3 regions of the Endozoicomonas sp. ALC020 genome follow, and region 2 is predicted to be linked to each of the others. Evidence: predicted binding sites of a transcription regulator. Region 2 holds the regulator's gene; each other region holds the start of a gene.
The links. The regulator LexA, encoded in region 2, represses DNA repair genes until DNA is damaged. The targets are predictions, from matches to a motif close to TACTGTNTANNTANACAGTA.
Positions count from the first base shown of each region.

Region 1: the regulator LexA is predicted to act here: its motif matches at 1,836-1,855, upstream of ruvC (crossover junction endodeoxyribonuclease RuvC).
Region 3: the regulator LexA is predicted to act here: its motif matches at 6,432-6,451, upstream of ACOJUO_RS23665 (YebG family protein).

Region 1 covers NZ_CP184830.1:6,511,403-6,518,978, forward strand. Annotated here, with positions in the region: gene ruvA (Holliday junction branch migration protein RuvA) at 1-491, opposite strand, end outside; gene ACOJUO_RS24330 (carboxymuconolactone decarboxylase family protein) at 630-1,175, shown strand; gene ruvC (crossover junction endodeoxyribonuclease RuvC) at 1,172-1,699, opposite strand; gene ACOJUO_RS24340 (hypothetical protein) at 2,040-2,225, shown strand; gene ACOJUO_RS24345 (YebC/PmpR family DNA-binding transcriptional regulator) at 2,222-2,968, opposite strand; gene aspS (aspartate--tRNA ligase) at 3,067-4,848, opposite strand; gene ACOJUO_RS24355 (FmdB family zinc ribbon protein) at 4,971-5,231, opposite strand; gene ACOJUO_RS24360 (hypothetical protein) at 5,409-6,905, opposite strand; gene ACOJUO_RS24365 (hypothetical protein) at 6,908-7,393, opposite strand.
Region 2 covers NZ_CP184830.1:5,577,170-5,584,745, forward strand. Annotated here, with positions in the region: gene ACOJUO_RS20450 (serpin family protein) at 1-1,433, shown strand, start outside; gene ACOJUO_RS20455 (serpin family protein) at 1,731-3,500, shown strand; gene ACOJUO_RS20460 (serpin family protein) at 3,802-5,535, shown strand; gene lexA (transcriptional repressor LexA) at 5,777-6,379, shown strand; gene ACOJUO_RS20470 (SulA-like leucine-rich domain-containing protein) at 6,506-6,994, shown strand; gene ACOJUO_RS20475 (hypothetical protein) at 7,021-7,263, opposite strand; gene ACOJUO_RS20480 (PTS sugar transporter subunit IIB) at 7,441-7,576, opposite strand, start outside.
Region 3 covers NZ_CP184830.1:6,336,088-6,343,663, forward strand. Annotated here, with positions in the region: gene ACOJUO_RS23635 (hypothetical protein) at 209-691, shown strand; gene ACOJUO_RS23640 (L-threonylcarbamoyladenylate synthase) at 1,122-1,745, shown strand; gene ACOJUO_RS23645 (tryptophan--tRNA ligase) at 2,161-3,375, shown strand; gene ACOJUO_RS23650 (segregation and condensation protein A) at 3,518-4,381, shown strand; gene scpB (SMC-Scp complex subunit ScpB) at 4,381-5,298, shown strand; gene rluB (23S rRNA pseudouridine(2605) synthase RluB) at 5,416-6,327, shown strand; gene ACOJUO_RS23665 (YebG family protein) at 6,483-6,770, shown strand; gene rapA (RNA polymerase-associated protein RapA) at 7,141-7,576, shown strand, end outside.

The sequences.
Region 1 (7,576 bases), 930 kb from region 2:
ACGGCTTCCTGTTCAATATCTTTTGCTTCGGCAGCCATTTCGCCACCGGCAACCAGAGGCTTACCTTCCAGCAGAGGTGCTGACTGCCAACGATCCAGCTTATCTTTCATTTCAACAATCAGCCGCTCGGCTGTTTTTTTACCCACACCCGGCAACTTCACCAAAGTGGCACTATCACCTTCCTGCACACAGCGCACAAAAGCATCAGCTTCTATACCGGACAACAGGGTCAGTCCGAGCTTGGGACCAACCCCATTGACCTTGATCAGAGTTCTAAACAACTCCCGCTCATCACGATTGCTAAAACCGTATAGGAGCTGAGCATCTTCGCGCACTACAAAGTGGGTATATAACACGACCTCCTGACCAACGTCCGGCAGTTTATAAAAAACCGACATCGGAGCTTCCACTTCATACCCGATACCATGGGTCTCTATCAGCAAATGAGGGGGCTGTTTGTCAGCCAGAAGGCCCCGAATTCTTCCAATCATCCTGTTTTCCAAATCTTTTATTTTCTGACTATAAGGTCAGAACGCCTAACAATACGACGAGGGCGTAGAACTCCTGAGAATTGTCACTCTCTAATCACTAAGAGAAGTTCAATTCGATGATCTGAAGGAGCTGCCCCCTTGAAGAAACTTCGCACATTTCTGGGATCACTCTGGCAGATCCTGCCCGAGGCTGGCCTGGCCAGTGAATACCACCCAGCTGTATCCGGTGGCCCTATTCCCATCCCTTTCATCAAGTCACAAAAATCTTTGTTAAAGGAAGATTTCCCGGGACGCCCGGCAAACTCACCTGAGCTTGATAAGCCTGCTCGCAGCTTCATCAGTTATATACAAGGCTACAGCAGCCTCCCGATGAGAGATCGCGCTCTGGTTGCCCTGAGAAGTGCGTACATTTGCAATACCAGACACCTGATCCCGGATATTGCTCAATGTGCACTGGATACGGGACTGAAAGCCAGTGATGTACAAATGGTTTCCCGTGGCCATCTGGCACCGGGCTGGGACAACAAACAACGCCTGTTACTGAAAACCACTGAAGAACTCTACAAAGAACAGATCATAAGTCCGGAGAACTGGAAAGAACTGAAGAAAATCTACACGCCACAACAGATCCTGGATCTGGTGTTTTGCATTGCTTCCTTTCACCTTTGTGTCCACCCAAACTAAGACTGCCCCGTAAGACGACGACGTCGAGTACCCGTAGCACCCGCCATCCTGACCAGACTGGAACGAGTATGAGCATGACAAAGAGCAACCGCCAGAGCGTCCGCAGCATCGGCCTGAGGGGTATCATTCAAGTCAAGGATCGACTTCACCATGTGCTTTACCTGGTACTTATCCGCAGAGCCTTTACCAACCACAGCCTGCTTGACCTGCCGGGCAGAGTATTCCGACACCTCAATATTGTGATTAACCACAGCCACAATGGCCGCAGCCCTGGCCTGACCCAGTTTCAGTGCCGAATCAGCATTTCTGGACATAAACACTTGCTCCACACCAACGGACTGCGGGATGTAACGTTCGATCAAAGTGCTGATGCCTTCATAAATCTGCTGCAAGCGCTCAGGTAGAGGCGCCTCCCGGATGCGAATACAACCGGACGCCACATAATGTGTTTTATTGCCTACTTCTTCAATTAATCCATAGCCGGTAATTCTTGAGCCCGGATCTATCCCCATCAGGATGGCCATTCAGAATGTATTCTCAAGTCAGATGTCGCTATTTTCAATGACAGCGTTTGATGCCCCCCGGGGTCAATGAGTGTGACAGCTTCTGCCAAAAAAATCTGACAGGCGAGGGTTCAAAGTCATGGTTATGTCAAAAGGATACTGTACACCCATACAATATACCAGCGGTGCCGGTGGGTATCAGAAACTTACAATTCAAGAACACTGAATTACCAAATTTGCCTGTGAGTAACGATAGAAGCAGCTTAGTATTTCTCTGGTAATACTTTCGTGGCGAGAACCGCAAAGATCATTGTTCTTGCTCAAGACTGTTTTACTCCACAAGATGATCCGGAAACGATTAATGTCCGACCTGCTAAAAACATTAATGATTATCACAGGCATCATTATTCTATTGTTTATGCTGCTGGTAGGCTTCAATGTCTGGGCGTTCACAGATATTCCAGCCGGGCTGGTATCTCCGGAACAGAAACAAAAAAACCCCGACACTTTCGTTATCGAGGCTCTTCACACCGACAGAACAACTTAGTCCAACTGCGCCATCACTTCGGCAGGAATGTCAGCGTTAGTGTAAACATTTTGCACATCGTCCAGGTCTTCGAGACGATCCACCAGCTTCATGATTTTTTCCGCACCGTCTTTGTCCAGTTCAGTCCGGGTAGAAGCGATCATCGCTACTTCGCCGCCCGCTGGTTTCAAACCTGCAGCTTCAATAGCTTCTTTTACTGCCATGAACTCAGTCCACTCAGTGACCACTTCAATGGAGCCATCGTCGTTAGTCAGTACATCTTCGGCACCGGCTTCCAGAGCAGCTTCCATGACAGTGTCTTCATCCAGACCCGGTTCGAAGAAGATTTGCCCCTTACGCTCAAACAGGTAGGCTACAGAACCGTCAGTACCCAGATTACCACCATGCTTGGAGAAAGCATGGCGTACTTCTGCAACGGTACGGTTACGGTTGTCTGTCAGACATTCCACCAGCACCGCGATACCGCCAGCACCATAACCTTCGTAGGTCACTTCTTCCATGTTGGAATCGTCATCACCACCGGCACCACGAGCAATCGCCCTGTTGATGGTGTCACGGGTCATATTGGCACCCAGAGCCTTGTCAACCACCTGACGCAGCTTGGGGTTATCCTCGATATTCCCACCGCCCTGCTTGGCCGCCACCACCAACTCACGAATGATCTTGGTGAAGATTTTGCCACGCTTGGCGTCCTGAGCCGCCTTACGGTGTTTGATATTGGCCCATTTACTATGACCTGCCATAGAAAATACCCTTTATCTCTTCTTGAACAGGCCGGTAAAAACCGGCCTCAGCAATTTATAAAATGGTCGCAGACGTTTTCTGGAACAGCCGCAGACGCTCAGTGACTGGTTGCAGACGCCGGATCACGACGAATACGGATATTCAGATCGCGTAGCTGGGTAGCATCCACTTCGCCCGGAGCCTGAGTCAGCAGACAGGCTGCGGACTGAGTTTTCGGGAAGGCAATAACGTCACGAATATTATCGGTCCCGCACAGCAGCATAACCAGACGGTCAAGCCCAAACGCCAGACCACCATGGGGAGGCGCACCGTATTTAAGAGCGTCCAGCAGGAAGCCAAACTTTTCCTGCTGCTCTTCTTCCTCAATTTTCAGGATACGAAATACTGTCTGCTGCATTTCCTGGTTGTGAATACGAACAGAACCACCACCGACTTCATAGCCATTGATAACCATGTCATAGGCACGGGAAAGTGCTTCAGCAGGATTTGCTTCAAGCTCTTCAGGTGAAGTCGTTGGCGCTGTGAATGGATGGTGCAGCGCGGTCAGTTCACCGTCGTCTGTTTCTTCAAACATTGGAAAGTCAACAACCCACAGTGGCGCCCACTCTTTCGTATACAAATCCAGGTCAGCACCGACCTTACAACGCAATGCACCCAGAGCTTCGTTGACTACCTTCTCTTTGTCTGCACCAAAGAAGACGATATCGCCATTGCTGGCATCCAGACGCTTCATAATCTTCATGGTGACATCGTCGCCCAGGAACTTGATGATCGGAGACTGAAGACCGTTTGCGCCGTTTTCGATTTCATTGACCTTGATCCAGGCCAGACCCTTGGCACCGTAGATGCTGACAAACCGGGTGTAGTCATCAATCTGCTTACGGGAAAGTTCAGCTCCACCGGGTACTTTCAGTGCGGCTACACGCCCCTTCGGATCTTCAGCCGGTCCTTTGAAGACCTTGAATTCAACGCCGGCCATCAGATCAGCAACGTCCACCAGTTCCAGAGGGATACGCAGGTCTGGCTTATCAGAACCATAAAGGTTCATGGCTTGTGCAAAAGTCATGTGCGGGAATTCACCCAGTTCAACACCACCTACCTTTTTAAAAGTGGTCTTAACCAGGTCTTCAGCCATACCCATGATCCTGGACTCGTCCATGAAGGAGGTTTCGATATCGATCTGAGTAAATTCTGGTTGACGGTCAGCACGCAGATCTTCGTCACGGAAGCATTTTACAATTTGATAGTAACGATCAAAACCTGCCACCATCAGCATTTGCTTGAACAGCTGGGGAGACTGTGGCAGCGCAAAGAACTTACCTTCGTGAGTTCGACTGGGTACCAGGTAATCGCGGGCACCTTCCGGGGTCGCACGGGTCAGAACAGGGGTTTCAACATCCAGATAACCCTGCTCATCCATAAAGCTGCGAACAGCACTGGTCAGCTTGCTGCGAAGGATCATTTTTTCCTGCATTTCCGGACGACGCAGGTCAATAACACGGTTTTTCAGACGAACTTCTTCACCTACATCGGTGTAGCCTTCGATCTGGAAAGGCGGTGTCTGGGCTTCATTCAGGATTTCTACCTGCTTACCCAACACCTCAATTTCACCGGTGCCCATATTGGTGTTTACAGTGCCTTGGGGACGGGGGCGTACAAATCCGGTGATTTTCAGCACATATTCACTGCGTGCTTTATCAGCGAGAGCAAACGCCTCTTCGGTGTCAGGATCAATAACAACCTGGGCGATACCTTCACGGTCTCGCATATCCAGGAAGATCACACCACCATGGTCGCGACGTCGGTGTACCCATCCACACAGGGTAACCTCATGCCCGTCATGGGAGAGATTCAGTTCGCCGCAATAATGGCTGCGCATAACATACCTCGAAACTGGGGGGCTGTTCAGGTTCAGCACAGAATCATCTGAAATTTTGTGCCTGAATTTATGGTTTTGAGTCACTCCGGGTGAAGCACAACCTCAGCACTCAAATGACCGAATTATTCACTGGCGGCTGCAGTGCCGCCCGAGCCCTTGGCAGGGCCCTGATTATCATTGCAGGACAGATTCTTCTTATTGCCACTCTTGAAGTCTGTCTCATACCAGCCGCCACCTTTCAGCCTGAAGGCCGGGGCACTCAACAGTTTTTTCAATTCAGGCTCACCACAGACACCACAGTCAGTTAGAGGTGCATCGCTGAACGCCTGAATCACTTCCTGCACACCACCGCAACTTCCGCACTGATATTCGTAGATCGGCATTGAATCTGTCTATCCTTTGTTTGCCATTGTCAGAACTGGGGCATTATACCTGAACCCTTGATTTTCACCAGATAGTGTCCAGACCAATAATCAGAAAATAGAGACGGGATCAGGGATATTTTCGATGACTGTGCAGACTTTACGAAAGACGAGGAAGGGAGCCCCTCCCCGTTGCTCTCAAACTCGATTACTTTTGCTGATTTGAACAGCTGCCTCCTGCTGCTTTTCCAGCGACTCAGCGACTTCCAGTAGAATCGACTCAAAATCCTGCAGATGCTCAGCAACACTCTTGCGTTGAGCATCCACATTCTCAGCCACTTCATCGAGGTGATCTTCTTTCACATCCTGAGTTTCCTGACCTTCTTCCAGCTTTGATTCCATCCAGAGGCGGGCAAAAACCTGAGGACTGCTTGCACCTTCAAAACTGAGATTATCACCCCGGTGAGTCTCCGCTGCAGGGTTGACTGCATCCTCCAGCGCCTTTTCTGAGGGGAGGCTATTCAGAGCAATAGCGAACCCTTCTTCCACTGCAGGAGAGTTTCTTGCCTGAGGTTTATCGTCAAGGAGCTGAACAGCACTTCTCAGCTCTGCAGGGTCAGAGGGAGAGAATACCTGTTGCAGAGTCTCCAGATCCTCAGTGGCAAGAAACTGGTTAGCACCCTCCTCAAGCTCAATCCGGTCATCCTCTGACCGGATTTCACCTTCTTTGTGCTCTTTATCCAGCGACTTTACTCCGTCCTCGTTCTGCTCCCTTCTTCTGAACTCCCTTACCTGCTCTTTCTGAGCCCTCTGTTCGAGCTCTTTTACGGCTTGCACACCTTCTTCACCGGTTTTCATAGCAGCAGGATCGAACCGCTGACGAATTCGCCCCAGCAGACTGTTAACACGCACAAACTCTGAGGTCACTGTATTCAGCTGCCTGTTAGCTTTGAGTAATGCGGCATGATCTGCGGTATTACTGGCTTCCAATGTCTTCATCTGCTGACTCAGAGCACTGATTTCTGTGGCAACACCTGCAATTTGATACTCGAGCGCTGTAATTTCATTCATCAACCGGTTTATTTGACCACCGCTGCTATTGTTACCGGCTTGATTAGACTGAGCACTAGCCAATTCAGCCTCTTTCAGGGTTTTATGAAGATTTTTGCTGGCCAGGAGTTCTACATAGACTTCCCGCTGAGCCGCTATGTCATTTAAATCCCTGGTTCTGGATCGAATAGTTTCTCTTAGATTAAGGGCATTGACTGCACTATCCTCCCTCCTGCTTTGCTGATAGAGCCGATTGCTGAAATTCTGATCGATAGAAGCAGCACTCACCATAGCCTGAGCATCACTGATCATCCCTTTGACAATAAGAATGAGTGACTGAGTGTCACTAATATCTATATCCTCAGCATTGAAGCGACGATTGAATTCATGCACTGCTGCCCTGAAGCCATCCAGTCTGGCGTCAAAAGCTCTTTGGAGAAAGTCACGACTGTCGGCATTGGAGACGCCTGGCTGATCTGGACTGACACTGACCGCCTGACCGCTATTGCTATTTTGCGAGCTGGAAATCGAATTCGAATTACTGAATCCCTGGCTCACCTGCGCCTGTGCTGGAGTTTGAGATACCTGCCCACTCTGTTGCACAGGAGTCTGGGATATTCCGGAATTGGGATCGACTGGATTCATAGTCACTTCCTCCCTGAAGGTTCTATAAGATAGTGCTTTAGTTGTTTGGCCTGCTTTCGCTCTTCTTCCCACCCTTTGGATGATTTCAGAATTTTCGCTGCATTTGATAGTGCTTTCACCGCCAATTTTCGATTTTTCAGACGAATAAAGCACTCCGTCATACAAATTGAAGGACGAGGATCTTCATTATCCAACCTTTCGGCATAACTCAGTGCGGGGATTGCAGCTGCATCCTGGCTTAAATGATGAAGCGCCAACCCTATTCCCAGATAGTAACGAGAACTGCGATGATCCAGAAGAGCCAGATAACGGAAGACTTTAAGAGCTTCTGCATAGTGACCAATACCAAAATGACTGAATCCAAGCTGATAGATGGCTTCCATCTGCCCCTGATCCAGCCCTCTTAATTCACGTATCGTTCCGCCCCGTCTTAAATAAGTCAGCCAAAGGTCTTTTCCTGCTTCAGCATTTTGCTGCAAGCTGTTCATATTTCATCCCTGAAAAACAAATGATCTCAATTCATTATAAACATTCATTTTTTTTCTGACTTTCATTCATTAATCCTGTCAAACCAACAAAAAGAAATTAAAAGAACTAATTTTTATTCATTAAGATAATTTGCAAAATATCAGATCGCTGTTTTACTCAAGTACTCATATTGCCTAAACACT
Region 2 (7,576 bases):
CCAGGAAAGCAGCAGTTCTGGGTATCCCTGAAGAAGAATTAACTGATGAGCTAGAGTCTCAGATCCATAAAAAACTCGGTGAATTCAGTGTAAACCACCCTTATAGTAATGAGAAACAAGCACTCTCTAGCACTAACTTTATAGGTTCTGCCTCTGCCGTCATTAATGAGAAGCTTAATCAGATACTGTCTGCATGTTATCAAACCGAAAAGCTGAAATGTGATGGCCATAACAAGTTCCTGGCTGACGTCGCAGAAGCCTTCGTGAAATGGAAGACCAATGGAAAAATCGAAAAGTTGTTTCATGGTCATTCTAAAGATCGACGAGAACTAATTACAGCGGTAATAGGTAATGTGATGGAATTCGAGGGTATCTGGAAAGACAAATTTTCTAAAGACAAAACGGTCAACCGGCCATTTTATTGCGCAAATGGAAGTTTTATTACAAACGTCAAGACGATGAGATCGACTGAAGAGCTTCAATTTGCTAATACCCGTGCCTTTGATGCCATAGGCAAAGAATTCCAATCCGTGAATGGAGAAGACCTTAAATTAGTTGCAATTAAACCACGCTTTAAAGATCCTAAAGCGATTAACAAACTTGACTCTGAAACCATTAATCATCTGATTGAAAGATTAAATGATCATAAAGTAAAGATGGATCTAAGACTTCCGAAAATAAAATTAGATAATTGTTGTGATACCAGGTTACTCGAAAAAATTTCTGAGGTATTTGGAACCAACATAATAACGGCTGGTGATTTAACAAGATTAGGCGATTCATCATACTGTGATCTGGAAATACTTCAGAAGACCAAAGTATCTATTGGTGAAGAGGGAGCTTATGGTTCAGTCGCCACTGTCGCAACAACTACTCTTAGGGACCCATCCTCTCGTCCCAGCTTTGATTTTGATTGCCCTGGCTACATTGCCATTGTAGATAGTCAAGGTAATCGGTTGCTTGAGATGGTGATTAAGGATGGCAGCTTTTTAGAACTTGACGGTACACCTGTAATCATACCCGCTGAAAAACAGAGCTTTGGTATATCTGATAGTGATGATGATATGTCTGATAGTGACGATGATCAAAGCAGTCAAATCGATTTACCCACAAAAACAAAGATGGTACAAAAAGACTTATCTGTGATAACACAGTTATCTTTTGATCTTACTGAAAGTGTAGATGTGAGTACTTTTATAAATAACTATTATAATCCGAATGGGAAGCTTGATATTCAAAGCGCTAAGGCAGATAATGAACGTTTAACTATCAAAATCTCTTCTCTGCGTGACGCTAAAGATCTTAAAGAAAGAATATTAGAATCCATTGGAAAAGAATATGAATCTTCTATCAACGCTTATCCTCTTCAAGTACATATTTCAACTGATGCTTGGGAAAAAATGATTCATAGAATAACTTCTGGGCAATCATAAACAAAAAGGCAAATCCGGAGTATAATCACCTCCGGATTTTTTTATTAAAAAAAGCCTAAAAGTATCGTAGCCCCCATAATATGGACAGATAGACAAGTTAAGTTTTATAGCAGTACTTTGGACAGAGATAAATCCACCATGGTAACGGCCTCTATGGCAGGAAACAAGATGTTATCGTAACTAACTAACCAGTTAGTGATTAATGCGAAAGCAAATACTTAACTCATAGTAATGCTACATAACACAGAATTTACGGCTATTTGAAAAGCATGCGCTGTCCGCAAACATGGAAGCAGTGTGTTTATCCTGAATAAAAATAAATTTTTATCAGAGTTAGGAGAAAATATAATGGGACCTATTAGACATTCATTAAGACAATTATCATTGTCATCGCAACTACTAAATGTTCGAAACACATCCTTCAAAACCACCTCACAGGCTTCATATCTTGTTAAAAAACTGATTGATAAAGTGTCATTAGGAATTCTGAACGCTGCAGACGCCAGGGACGATAAAAGCAAGGTAGTGTCTTCTACCAGCCTGGCTCCGGTTCTGGGTATGCTTCTGGCGAGTATGGATGATAAAGCCAGAAAGGCATCGGTTTTGGGTATCTCTAAAGAAGACTTAACTGATAAAATGGAAACTGAGATCCATAAAAAACTAGGTGAATTCAGCGTTAACCATCCTTACGCCAAGGATCCGGATCAGAAACAGGCACTCTCTTGCAGTAACTTCATAGGTTCTACCTCTGCCCTCGGGAATGAGAAGCTTAATCAGACACTGTCTGAATGTTATCACACCGAAAAACTGGAATGTCATGACCATGACAGGTGCCTGGCCGATGTCGCAGAAGATTACGTGAAAGAGAAGACCAATGGAAAAATCGAAAAGTTGTTTCATGGTCATTCTAAAGCTCGACGAGAACTAATTAAAGCGGTGATAGGTCATGTGATGGAATTCGACGGTATTTGGAAAGATGAATTCTCTGAAGACAAAACGGTCCACCGCCCATTTAATTGCGCAAATGGAAGTTTTATTAGAAACGTCAAGATGATGTCTTCAACTGAAGAGCTTCAATTTGTTGAGACCAGTGAATTTGATGCCATTGGTAAAGAATTCCAATCCTTGAATGGAGAAGACCTTAAATTAGTTGCAATACAACCACACTTTGAAGATCCTGAAGTGATTAATAAACTTGACTCTGAAACCATTAATCATCTGATTGAAAGATTAAATGATCGTAAAGTGAAGATGGATCTAAGACTTCCGAAAATAAAAATAGAGAATAGTTGTGATACCAGGTTACTCGACAAAATTTCTGAGGTATTTGGAACCAACATAATAAAGGCCGCTGATTTAACAAGATTAGGCGATTCATCAGACGGTGATCTGGAGATACTACAGAAGACCAAAGTATCCATTGGTGAAAAGGGAGCTTATGGTACAGTGGCCACTGCCGCAACAACTACTCTCAGGGACCCATCCTCTCGTCCCAGCTTTGAGTTTAATTACCCTGGATACATTGCCATTGTCGATGGACAAGGTAATCGGTTGCTTGAGATGGTGATTAAGGATGGCAGCTTTTTTGAGCTTGGCGGTACACCTGAAATCACACCCGCTGGAAAACAGAGCTCTGACAACCAGTCAGGTTATTACGATTTTGACATGTCTGATAGTGAAGATGATATGCCTGATAGTGACTATAATACAGAGCCTAAAATCGATTTGCCCACAAAAATAAGGCTGGTACAAGAAGACTTATCTGCAATAAAACGGTTATCTTTTGACTTTTTTGAAACTGTAAATGTGAGTAATTTTATAAAAGACTATTATGATCCGGATGGGAAACTTGAAATTAAAAGCGCTATGGCAGATGATAAAATTTTAACACTCGAATTCTTTTCTTCGGATGACGCTAAAGATCTTAAAGAAAGAATATTAAAATCCATAGGAGAAGAATATAGATCTGCTGTTAAGATTTATGAAAGAGATAATCCTGTTGAAATAATAGTTAATAATAATACCTGGCATAAAATGATTGCTAAAATAACTTCTGGACAATCATAAAAAAAAGCCAAATCCGGAGTTTAATCAGCTCCGGATTTTTTTATTAACAAAAGCCTGAAAGCAAACTAGCCCCCATAAAATGAACAGATAGACAAGTTAAGTTTTATGGCAGGAAACAAGATGTTATCGTAACTAACTAACCAGTTAGTGATTAATGCAAAAGCAAATACTTAACTCATAGTAATGCTACATAACACAGAATTTACGGCTATTTGAAAAGCATGCGCTGTCCGCAAACATGGAAGCAGTATGTTTGTCCTGAATAAAAAATTAATTATTATCAGAGTTAGGAGAAAATATTATGCACCCTATTGGACATTCATTCAGACAATTTTCATTGTCATCGCAACCGCTAAATCTGCGAAACACATCCTTCAAAGCCACCTCACAGGCTTCATATCTTGTAAAAAAATTGATTGATAAAGTGTCATTAGGAATTCTGAACGCCTTAGACGACAGGGACAATAAAAGCAAGGTAGTGTCTTCTGCCAGCCTGGCTCCGGTTCTGGGTATGCTTCTGGCGAGTATGGATGATAAAGCCAGAAAGGCATCGATCCTGGGTATCTCTAAAGAAGAGTTAACTGATGAGATGGAGATTGAGATCCATAAAAAACTAGGCGAATTCAGCGTTAACCATGCTTACGCCAAGGATCCGTATCAGATACAGAAGGTACTCTCTTGCGCTAACTTTATAGGTTCTGACTCTGCCGTCATAAACGAGCATCTTGATCAGATACTGTCTGTATGTTATCAAACCGAAAAGCTGGACCGTCCTGACCAGGACAGGTGCCTGGCCGACATCGCAGAAGACTTCGTGAAAGAGAAGACTCATGGAAAAATCAATAAGTTGTTTCATGGTCATTGTAAAACTCGACGAGAACTGATTACAACGGTAATTGGCAATGTGATGGAATTCGAGGGTATCTGGGAGAGGCCATTTTCTAAAGAAAAAACGGCCTCGGGCAAATTTATCTGCGCAGACGGAAGTATGATTGAAAACGTCAAGATGATGAAGTCAACTGAAAACGTGCAATTTTTTGATAATGGAAAATTTGGTGCCATTGGCAAAAATTTCCGATCAGTGAATGGTGAAGATCTTAAATTAGTCGCAATAATAACCCCTGATGACAGTCCGACAGGGATTAACAACCTTGATTCTGATACAATCAATCACCTGATTGACGGATTAAATGGCCGTAAAAAAGAGATGGATCTAATGCTACCCAGGATAAAAATAGACGGCAGTTGTGACACCAATTTACTCGACAAAATTTCTCAGACATTTGGAGCCGATGTCATAAGGTCTGAAGATTTAACAAGATTAGGCCATCCCTCAAATTGTGATCTGGAAATTCTTCAGAAGACCAGAGTATCCATTAATGAAGAGGGAGCTTATGGTCAAGTTGCCACTGCCGCAACAAGAACACTCAGAGGCTTCGGTACAAAAAAACCACCACACTTTCATTTTGTCTCCCCTGGTTACATTGCCATTGTAGATGGACAAGGCAATCGGTTGGTGGAGATGCTGATTAAGGATGGCAGCTTTTTAGAATTTTATGCGGCCGGGAATGACTCAGCTGAAAGCTTGAAATCTAATGATTTGAAATCTGATAAAAGTTTGAAACCAAATGACTTGACAGCTGATAGCAAAATGACTCCTATCGAAAATTACAAAAATTACAGAAAAATAGATGAACCCAAAAAAGACGAAAAAATTATTGAAGAAACTATTAACTCTATAGAATATATGTTACCAGATGATGAATCTATTGATGTGAGTAAACTAATATACCATAAGTTTGATCCGAAAGAGGATTTTAATATCAAAAGTGCCAAAGCAGTTAAATCCAGATTAGCTATCCATACTGGTAGTAAGGATAATGCCCTTGATATCAGAGAAAGAATATTAGAATGGCTTGATTACAAACATGTAGATTTTGTTAAAGTTTGGCATGGTTTTGATGGCTTTGAAGTAGAAGTTTCAAATGATGCCTGGGATGCACTGCGGAAGAAATTAACTTCTACACAATCATAAATAAAATGCCAAATCCGGAGATTAACCACCTCCGGATTTTTTATTAAAAAAAGCTTCAGGGACTCAGCTTGCGAATTTCAGCCAACAACTCATCACTATGGTGGCAAAGCATGCCTCACCTGCACCATTGACGACCCTCTTGTCATTTTTTGCTTATCGTCGCAGCCTGGATAATAACTTGCCACCACAAGAATACTGTATATAATCACAGATACTGTATAAAAAAACAGATTGAGAGACCATGATCAAACTGACTAAACGGCAATCCGAGATACTGGACCTGATCAAATCTCATATTGACGAGACAGGTTTCCCACCCACCAGGGCCGAAATCGCCAAGACCTTCGGCTTTCGCTCACCCAATGCTGCCGAAGAACATCTCAGGGCACTGGCCCGTAAAGGCGCTATCGAGATTACCCCCGGCGCCTCCCGTGGTATCCGCATTCCAGACAGCCAGCCTGAAGGCCTTCCGATTATCGGACAGGTTGCTGCCGGGAACCCGATCCTCGCCCAGGAACATATCGAAGACCACCTGATGCTCAATCCCGCTTTCTTCACCCCATCGGCAGACTTCCTGTTAAGGGTAAAAGGAATGAGCATGAAGGACATCGGGATTCTTGATGGTGACCTGCTGGCCGTTCACAAGACAACAGATGTTCGAAACGGTCAGGTTGTCGTCGCCCGGATTGAAGATGATGTCACCGTGAAAAGATTCGAGAAACAGAAAAACAAAGTATTGCTGCATCCGGAAAACGACGAGTTCGAAACCATAGTCGTTGATCTCACTCAGGATGCCTTTGCCATCGAAGGTTTAAGCGTCGGAGTCATCAGAAATCAGTCCTGAGACGGAATAAGATGAGCCTGACCATTACCAGAGACACTACTCACAACAGGCAGCTGTTGTTAAAGGCCCACTACGCTGAAGTGCGAATAACAAACAGCGTCCGGGCTATGCCAGAAGGAAGAATTTATGCTGTACCGAACCAGCAGTGAAAGGCACAATTTTTCAGCCCCAAGCTACCAGACCAATACAGTCTGCATTAACCCCTCGCGCCTAGAAAAGACTTTATCAGGAAAAACTGAAAAGTCTCTGAAGCCCAGTATTAATGAACTCATTCTTTCAGGTCAACCCTGGCAGGCAGAAGAACTCCTGACGCCCATGCTCAGTCAGCTGTCCACTGACAGTGAACGTTGGTTGACCCTGATTCTGGCAGATGACACCAGAACCCTGCACTGGTTAAAGAATTGCGACTTAAATCATGACAAGGTGCAAATCTTTAGCTCCAACAATATTAATCAGACATTGGAACTCACCAGGAAAGCGCTGGCATCCGGAACCAGCCACACTGTCATCAGCTGGCTGGGGCATTTGGATAAAGGGTGGCTAACTAAGCTTGAAAGCGCAGCCAGGAATGGACAGTGTCAGGGGCTGGCTATTCGCAGTAGACAGGTTGCATGATGCCCGTCATTTTCATGAAAATGGAGTCAGTGCAGTACTCTGTTCTCAGGAATCTCTTCTTCAGAGGATTGCGGACGAGTGAGTTCAGCAACTTCACGCATGCCAGCATCAAACATGACCTTTGCCACTTGCAAATGGTCCCCTTCAAGATACTGTTTGGCTTCCTCTGAAAATTTCATAGTCAGCAGGGGCTCACCCTCGTCGTCACTGCTTCGCAGAACAATCTCTCCTGTTGGAAGTTCCACAATTTCCAAAAACGATGCAGCCATATTTCGTTCCATAAATAGCGTATAAGAGGGAGAAATCATGCAGCATTGTGACTTATGATGCAATAGGTCAGTAGAGAGTAATGCAAAGTGTTATTGCAGACTGGAAAGTAAAAACCCTTAAAAGAGCTGCAGCTTTTGCCCCCGTATTGCAGCATACACACGATAAACTGGAATTAATCAGGCTGTTAGCGACAGAGCAAAGCCCAACACTTTCGCACCATTCATCGTGCCATAATCAACAGGGCTGATCGCCTCAACCGGAACAGCATATTCGGCAGCACGCAGCTTGAGATCATTCAACATATATTTAACC
Region 3 (7,576 bases), 760 kb from region 2:
GACACCCACTTGTTTCAACCCAAGAGTTATTAATGTTTTAGAAGATTGCAATATTTAATATCAACTCCGCCATAGCTAGCTACTGATTGAACCCTCAACTGATGAAGACCATTTATTCACTGAATTTAAAATCACATCTGATAGAGAAATTAAAAAAATAATCCCTCTTCACTGTTTACTGCCCTTCAAATATTCAGGAAGCAATAGAATGACCCCCACTCTATTGAAAAGCCACCGGCTTGATGAAAACATTATTGACGGTGTCATTGTCGACTCTTTACCCATTGCCCGCTTGTCAGTATCAGCAAATGAATACGAACACACTTGTATGCATGTAGCCATGTTTCAAACTGCATTGACATCACTTTCAAAGCCCGGGCAACCAAGATTTTTAACGACAACATGTGTTAATGATTGTCATACTGAAGTCTTCTGGGATCAAAAAACGCAAACGGCCATAATGACTCATTTTTTGCAAAACGATATGTGCAAGCCCTCTTTTGACTTCATGCTTGCGAAAATAACCCAGTTCGCACCCGTTAAAGATAGACAGACATTTATTGTTGGTGGCATTGTTGAACGGATGAGAGACACTGGCAATTTTTTGATTTTGCTGAAAAATATCTTGCTGAAAAAAGCATTCCTGTTAAACAAACTTTTCCGGGCAATAAAAAAAGACATACCAATTTAATATTTGATAGCAAGGAAGGCGTTATTTACGAGTTGCAACTATTAAACAAAGGGCGTCACCAGTTTCGCATCACTGACCGCAGAAAAGATTCTGCATACTCTTTTAAAAACACCGATTTTGATAAAAAGCTCATTAATACTGAAAGTACTTATTACTACTCTTCTGAAAACAAAAATCATTTTATACCCATAAATCTATACTTTTCTTCCTCATAACCCTTGCGCAGCTTACTGAGGATCGTGAAACCTTATCACTAAACCAAAGCCCTTAGTATCGTCCCGAATTGAACGCAAACGTTGCACCGGCTTGCTTCGGTGGTATGATGCGCACTCCAATTTTACTGCAAGAGAATGGCAACCTGTCGACATCCCTTTGAACACAGTATCCAAAAGACGGTTCAATAGGTGCAGGTTCCATGTATACAACAGCCATGAGTCAGTTTTTCCAGATCCACCCCGAGACGCCACAGCTTCGTCTGATTCGCCAGGCCGCAGAAATTCTGAGGGCTGGAGGGGTGATTGCCTACCCTACTGACTCAGCCTATGCCCTGGGCTGCCTGATCGGTGACAAGAAAGCGGTTGAGCGCATTCGCCAGATTCGTCGATTGGACGAAAAGCATAACTTCACACTGGTGTGCAGAGATCTCTCTGAACTGGCCACCTACGCTCAGGTCGACAATGTTCAATACCGTCTACTGAAACACCATACACCCGGCCCTTACACTTTCATTCTCAAAGGCACCCGTGAAGTGCCTCGCCGCCTGATGCATCCCAAGAGAAAAACCCTGGGTTTACGAGTACCAGAGTGCAGTATTGTAAGCGCCCTGCTCAATGAACTGGACGCGCCCTTAATGAGCAGTACTCTGCAGTTGCCAGGTGACAATGAACCCATGCTGGACCCATACGACATTCGTGAAACACTTGAAAACCAGCTGGACCTAGTCATTGATGGAGGTTATCGAGGTATGGAACCAACCACCGTGATCAGTTTGCTGGCAGAAACGCCTGAAGTCCTACGCAAAGGTAAAGGCAATCCGGAACCGTTTCTCAACTGAATCCGATCCAATGCACTAATCTGTTGCTAGCAGCCTGTCGGACTTAAGACTGTCCTACGCGGCAACTGCTCCTGCGTTGCTCTAGCTCCTGCATCCATGCAGTCGTGCGGCGGCAGCAAATTGGTCTAAAAATCCCTGTTTCTTCGTCAAATAGCTCGCTATTCTCCTCAGAAACAGAGATTTTTATCCTCAATTTCTTGCAATCCTCGCTACGGACGCTTAAGTCCGACAGGCTGCTAGAGAAATCCGACTTCATGACAGATTTTTTTTACTGTGAAACATTTTTCATCTTCGGGGGCGACAAAAATTTGTTTCAGTCACCATGGCTGATTTATTCACTGCTGGCAAAAACACGCTTTTACCGTCGTGCAAACTGTCGTACCCTGTTCACTCAGGATTCTAACGGGAGAGCCTCTTGAGCGCTGTAGACTCACAGTCGCGTGTTCTATCTGGCATGCGACCTACTGGCCGATTACATCTTGGCCATTATCATGGGGTATTAAAAAACTGGCTTCGGCTGCAACATGAGTATGAATGTTTTTTCTTCGTAGCTGACTGGCACGCGCTGACCACTCACTATGAAGAGCCGGAAAAACTCGAAGATTCAGTCTGGGACATGGTCATTGACTGGCTGGCGACTGGCATCAATCCCGGTTCGGCCACCCTGTTCATACAATCCAGAGTTCCGGAGCATGCAGAACTGAATCTGCTGCTCTCCATGATTACCCCGCTCTCTTGGCTGGAAAGAGTGCCCAGCTACAAGGATCAGCAGGAAAAACTGAAGGAAAGGGATCTCTCTACCTTCGGCTTTCTTGGCTATCCACTCCTGCAAAGCGCCGATATCCTTGCCTACCGTGCAGGTCTGGTTCCTGTCGGTGCTGACCAGGAAGCCCACGTGGAGATTACCCGGGAAATCGCCAGACGCTTTAACCACCTTTATGGTCGGGAGCCCGGCTTTGAGGATAATGCCGAGGCCGCTATCGGCAAAATGGGCAGAAAAACTGCCAACCTCTACCGCAAGCTCCGTCGCGCCTACCTTGAACACGGGGATGACGAAGCTCTTGCCACGGCCAAGGCGCTGCTCAAAGAACAGAGCAATATCACCCTGGGCGACCAGGAAAGACTGTTTGGCTATCTGGAAGGGACAGGTAAGGTTATCTTGCCGGAACCTCAGGCTTTGCTGACTGAACAGCCCCGCATGCCGGGTCTGGATGGTCAGAAAATGTCCAAGTCCTGCGGCAATACCATCGGCCTCAGGGAAGACCAGGACAGTATTGCGTCAAAACTGAAAAAGATGCCTACAGACCCGGCTCGCATTCGCAGGAATGATCCGGGCGAGCCGGAAAAATGTCCGGTCTGGCAACTGCATCAGGTCTATTCAGATCAACAACGCAGAGACTGGGTTCAGGAAGGCTGTCGCTCAGCAGGTATCGGCTGCCTTGACTGCAAAAAGCCCCTGATCGAAGCGGTACAGGCTGAACTGGAGCCCATTCGTTCAGAAGCCAGGGAACTGGAAAACAATCCCGATGTCGTAAAAAGTATCATCGCCGAAGGGACCGAAAAGACCCGGGACGAAGCCCAGGACACCCTCAGGGAGGTTCGGGAAGCCATAGGACTGGACTATCGTTGAACACTGTGTTTCAGTGAAGTATCAGCTATTACAAACTACAGGTCAGGTTCTTCGAGCCTGATCATCATAAAAAGCAGTTTTACCGTTTGTCGGTCAAACTGCTTTTTTTCAGTTAGAGGATTCGAAACAGGGTGAAGCATCAATGACCTCCACGGAAACCGTGGCTGAGCCCGGAGAACAACCCCCTGAAGAGCTGACAACGCCAGCTCAATCGGACTCTGAGCCTGAACTCATTGAACACCAGATACGGGTTATGGGTCAGCCCATGGCCAAGTTGCCTGACGACCTTTACATCCCACCGGATGCCCTGCAAGTTTTTCTGGAAGCCTTTGAAGGGCCTCTTGACCTGCTGCTCTACCTGATCAAGCGCAACAACATGGACATCCTGAACATTCAGGTGGCAGTCATTACAGAGCAATACATGCAGTATGTAGAATTGATGGAATCAGGACAATTTGAGCTGGCAGCTGAATACCTTGTCATGGCCGCGACACTGGCCGAAATCAAATCACGAATGCTGCTGCCCCGGGTCTCTGAGGACGAAGACGAGGAAGAAGATCCTCGTGCCGAGCTGATTCGTCGACTGCAGGAATATGAGCGCTTCAAGAAAGCCGCAGAAGATATTGATCAAATGCCAAGAATGACCCGGGATCTGCATGAAGCCAGTGCGGCCCCACCCGACCTGGAAAAGGAACGCCCCCACCCGACAGTGGATCTCAAAGAGATCATGCTGGCCATGGGAGAAATACTCCGCCGCTCAGAAATGTACGTCAGTCACCAGGTTGAACAGGAAGCCCTGTCCACCCGTGAACGGATGAGTGAAGTTCTCTCCATGCTGACCTCTGAGCGTTTCACTCCCTTTGTTGCCCTGTTCCGGCTTGAGGAAGGCAAACTCGGCGTTGTCGTTACTTTTATGGCGGTGATGGAACTCATCAAGGAATCCCTGATCGAACTCATTCAGAATGAACCTTTTGGCCCTATTCACGTAAAGGCTCGGATTGACTGATGGAAACAGAACAACTGCAACGTATCCTGGAAGGAGCCCTGCTGGCCAGCCAGAAACCCCTGACTGAAGAAAAGCTGGCCGCACTGTTCCCCGAAGACCTTTACTCTGAGGAAGAGCGCCCGGATGACAACCAGATTCGTGAGGCTCTGGTAGCTATCTCTGAAGCCTGTGAAGGACGGGGCTTTGAACTCAAAAAAGTGGCATCGGGATACCGCTTCCAGGTCAGACAGGAATTGTCACCCTGGGTTGGCAGACTCTGGGAAGAAAAACCACAGCGCTATACACGAGCACTGCTGGAAACCCTGGCCCTGATCGCCTACCGGCAGCCCATCACCCGGGGGGAAATCGAAGACATTCGCGGGGTGGCCGTCAGCAGCAACATTATACGAACCCTTCAGGACCGCGAATGGGTTCGGGTGGTAGGTCACCGGGATGTCCCGGGGCGTCCGGCCATGTTTGCCACTACCCGCCAATTTCTGGATTATTTTAATCTGGAAAATCTCAATGAACTGCCCCCCCTGTCCGAGATTCGTAATCTGGAAGAAGCAGCCCGGGAACTGGCAGAAGATAACGATCAGAGCAGATCAGCGACAGAGGACTCTGAAGTTCAGGAGGACACTGAGGTGGAAGAGCAATCCTCTGATGAGCTATTTGCCGAACTGGATGAACTGGAAGCTGATCTGCCAGATAACTTTGACGATCTGATCCGTAAAAAGAACATCGATGAACCAGAACCTGAACAACCGTTGGTTGAGCAGGAGGCTGAACAGGACACCCATATATCGGATTCGTCGGTAGGACTTTTCGCTGAAGAGGATCAAGTCGCACACCAGGCGACAAATCCATCCTTTGAAGAAGAGCCTGCTTCCGAAGCAGAAACACCCGTGGAAATATCAAACGAAATAACTAACCCCTGAGCAATGCATGATGACCCGATGGAACAGCCACGGAAATCCACGCTGTCTTAACCTATCCTGAATCGCTATACTTTGGCCCCTTTGATTGAGAAACAGAGCGGCATAGCCGTAAATACCATGACAACTGAAACCACTCCTCCCCAGGGTGAGAAATTGCAAAAAATCCTGGCGGGCGCCGGCCTGGGCTCGCGCCGTGAGATGGAACGCTGGATCAGCGAAGGTCGAATCTCCGTCAACGGAGAACAGGCCAGCCTCGGCGACCGAGCCTCAGCTGAAGACAAGATTGCTGTCGACGGCCGCCCGGTCAAACTGGAAACCTATGCTTCCGGAATCCGTCGTGTCATCGCCTACAACAAGCCGGAAGGCGAGATTTGCAGCCGCCACGACCCGGAAGGCCGCCCGACCGTTTTTGACAAACTGCCCAGACTTCAGGGCGAACGCTGGATTGCCATTGGCCGTCTGGATATCAATACTTCCGGACTGATGCTGTTCACCACCGATGGTGAGTTGGCCAGTCGCTTGATGCACCCTTCTTACCAGGTTGAACGTGAATACGCTGTTCGAGTGATGGGTAATACAACAGAGCAGAAAGTTAAAAACCTCTTCGATGGCGTCGAGCTGGAAGATGGCCCTGCCCGTTTCACCGATATTGTTGACTCAGGCGGTTCGGGTATCAACCGCTGGTTTCATGTCTGCCTTCTGGAAGGCCGTAACCGTGAAGTGCGCAGACTCTGGGAATCACAGGATTTGACAGTAAGCCGCTTGAAACGAGTTCGTTTTGCCAATGTCATCATTCCTGACCACCTGCGCATGGGTCAATGGGAAGAAGTAGAAAAAACTGACATCGACGAACTGGCGGCTGCCGTTCAGCTATCACCCGCACCCAACACACCAACTCGCAGAGTCGATCCGAGACACACCAAAACCGGCCTGAAAACCAGAGGCACCCGTGGTAAACCTGCTATCAACAAGAAGCGGCCCTCGCCTCACAAAAAGCCTGGTGCTTTCAAAAAGAACAGGCATCGCTGATGTTATCTGAGCTCCAGCCATCGAGTTGGAGTTCTTGGTGATACCCTGAATATGCTTTAATGAGTTTCCATGCTGGCCCTGACCGGGTTCTCACTGGACAGATTAACTGTACTTATATACAGTTATATCTAAACCACACCTGACAGGAGAGGCCCATGTCTATTACCCCCATGTGGCGAGTTGACCGGGACGGAAGCATGTTTACAGATAAAAAAGCCGCTGAAGAATACGATCGCATGTTGGAACTGGCCGGGAATATCACCAGCCTGCTGGAAGATCACTTTGAAATTGATGAGCAACTGGCAGAAGAGATCGGCCTGATGTTCGCCAAAAACAAGGAAGCCTTCGCCAAAGCCTTTAAAGGCAAACCGGACCTGGTGCTCGAGATAGGCCAGACTGCTGAGCAAGACAATGACCCAAATGAGGATCAGACTTCGGCCTGAGCTGGCCTGCCAATATCCGATAACCAAGAGCGGAAAGCCCTGATCCGCTCTGCCACAAACCCTTTTTTATCCCCTCCCATTTAGAACGAATCAGGAATAAAGAGCATGGGTAAAAACAATCATCCATTTCCCTCTGACTCACTTCAGATTCAGCTTTAAAATAGCTCTTTGTGAAAAAAAGTCTTTCTTTCATTCCTGATAGAGAAACCCTTTTTTTTACCAAAAACAGCGGTTCTAAAGGTCATTTTTCCCATAATCAGACCAAGACACTAGTGAAGCAACCCGCCAAGTAGCACTTGTACTGGTTGCTAATACAGCGAATTCCGCTAATATATCGGCCTTTTTGTCTGGCAAGGTATGTAGTCACGACATGACGAGCTTCGTTCCTGGACAGCGCTGGATCAGTGACACCGAAACTGAACAAGGGCTGGGTACCGTTCTGACTTTCGATAGTCGCATGGTAACCCTATTGTTCCCCACCACCGGTGAAACCCGGCTCTACTCCATTAATAACTGCCCGCTATCAAGGGTACAATTTAATCCTGGTGACAAGATAGAAAGTCACGAGGGCTGGACCATGACGGTGACAGAAGTCATCGAAGAGAATGGTCTGCTACTGTATAGAGGCGTTCTTCCCGACGGTAAGCCCAAAGAGCTTCCCGAATCGGAACTGGGCAACTTTATTCATTTCAACAAGCCGCAGGACAGAATGCTGGCGGGTCAAATAGACCAAAACAGCAACTTTTCCCTGCGATACAAAACTCTGTTGAACAATTGTCGACTACTCAGCTCTCCTGTGAGAGGGC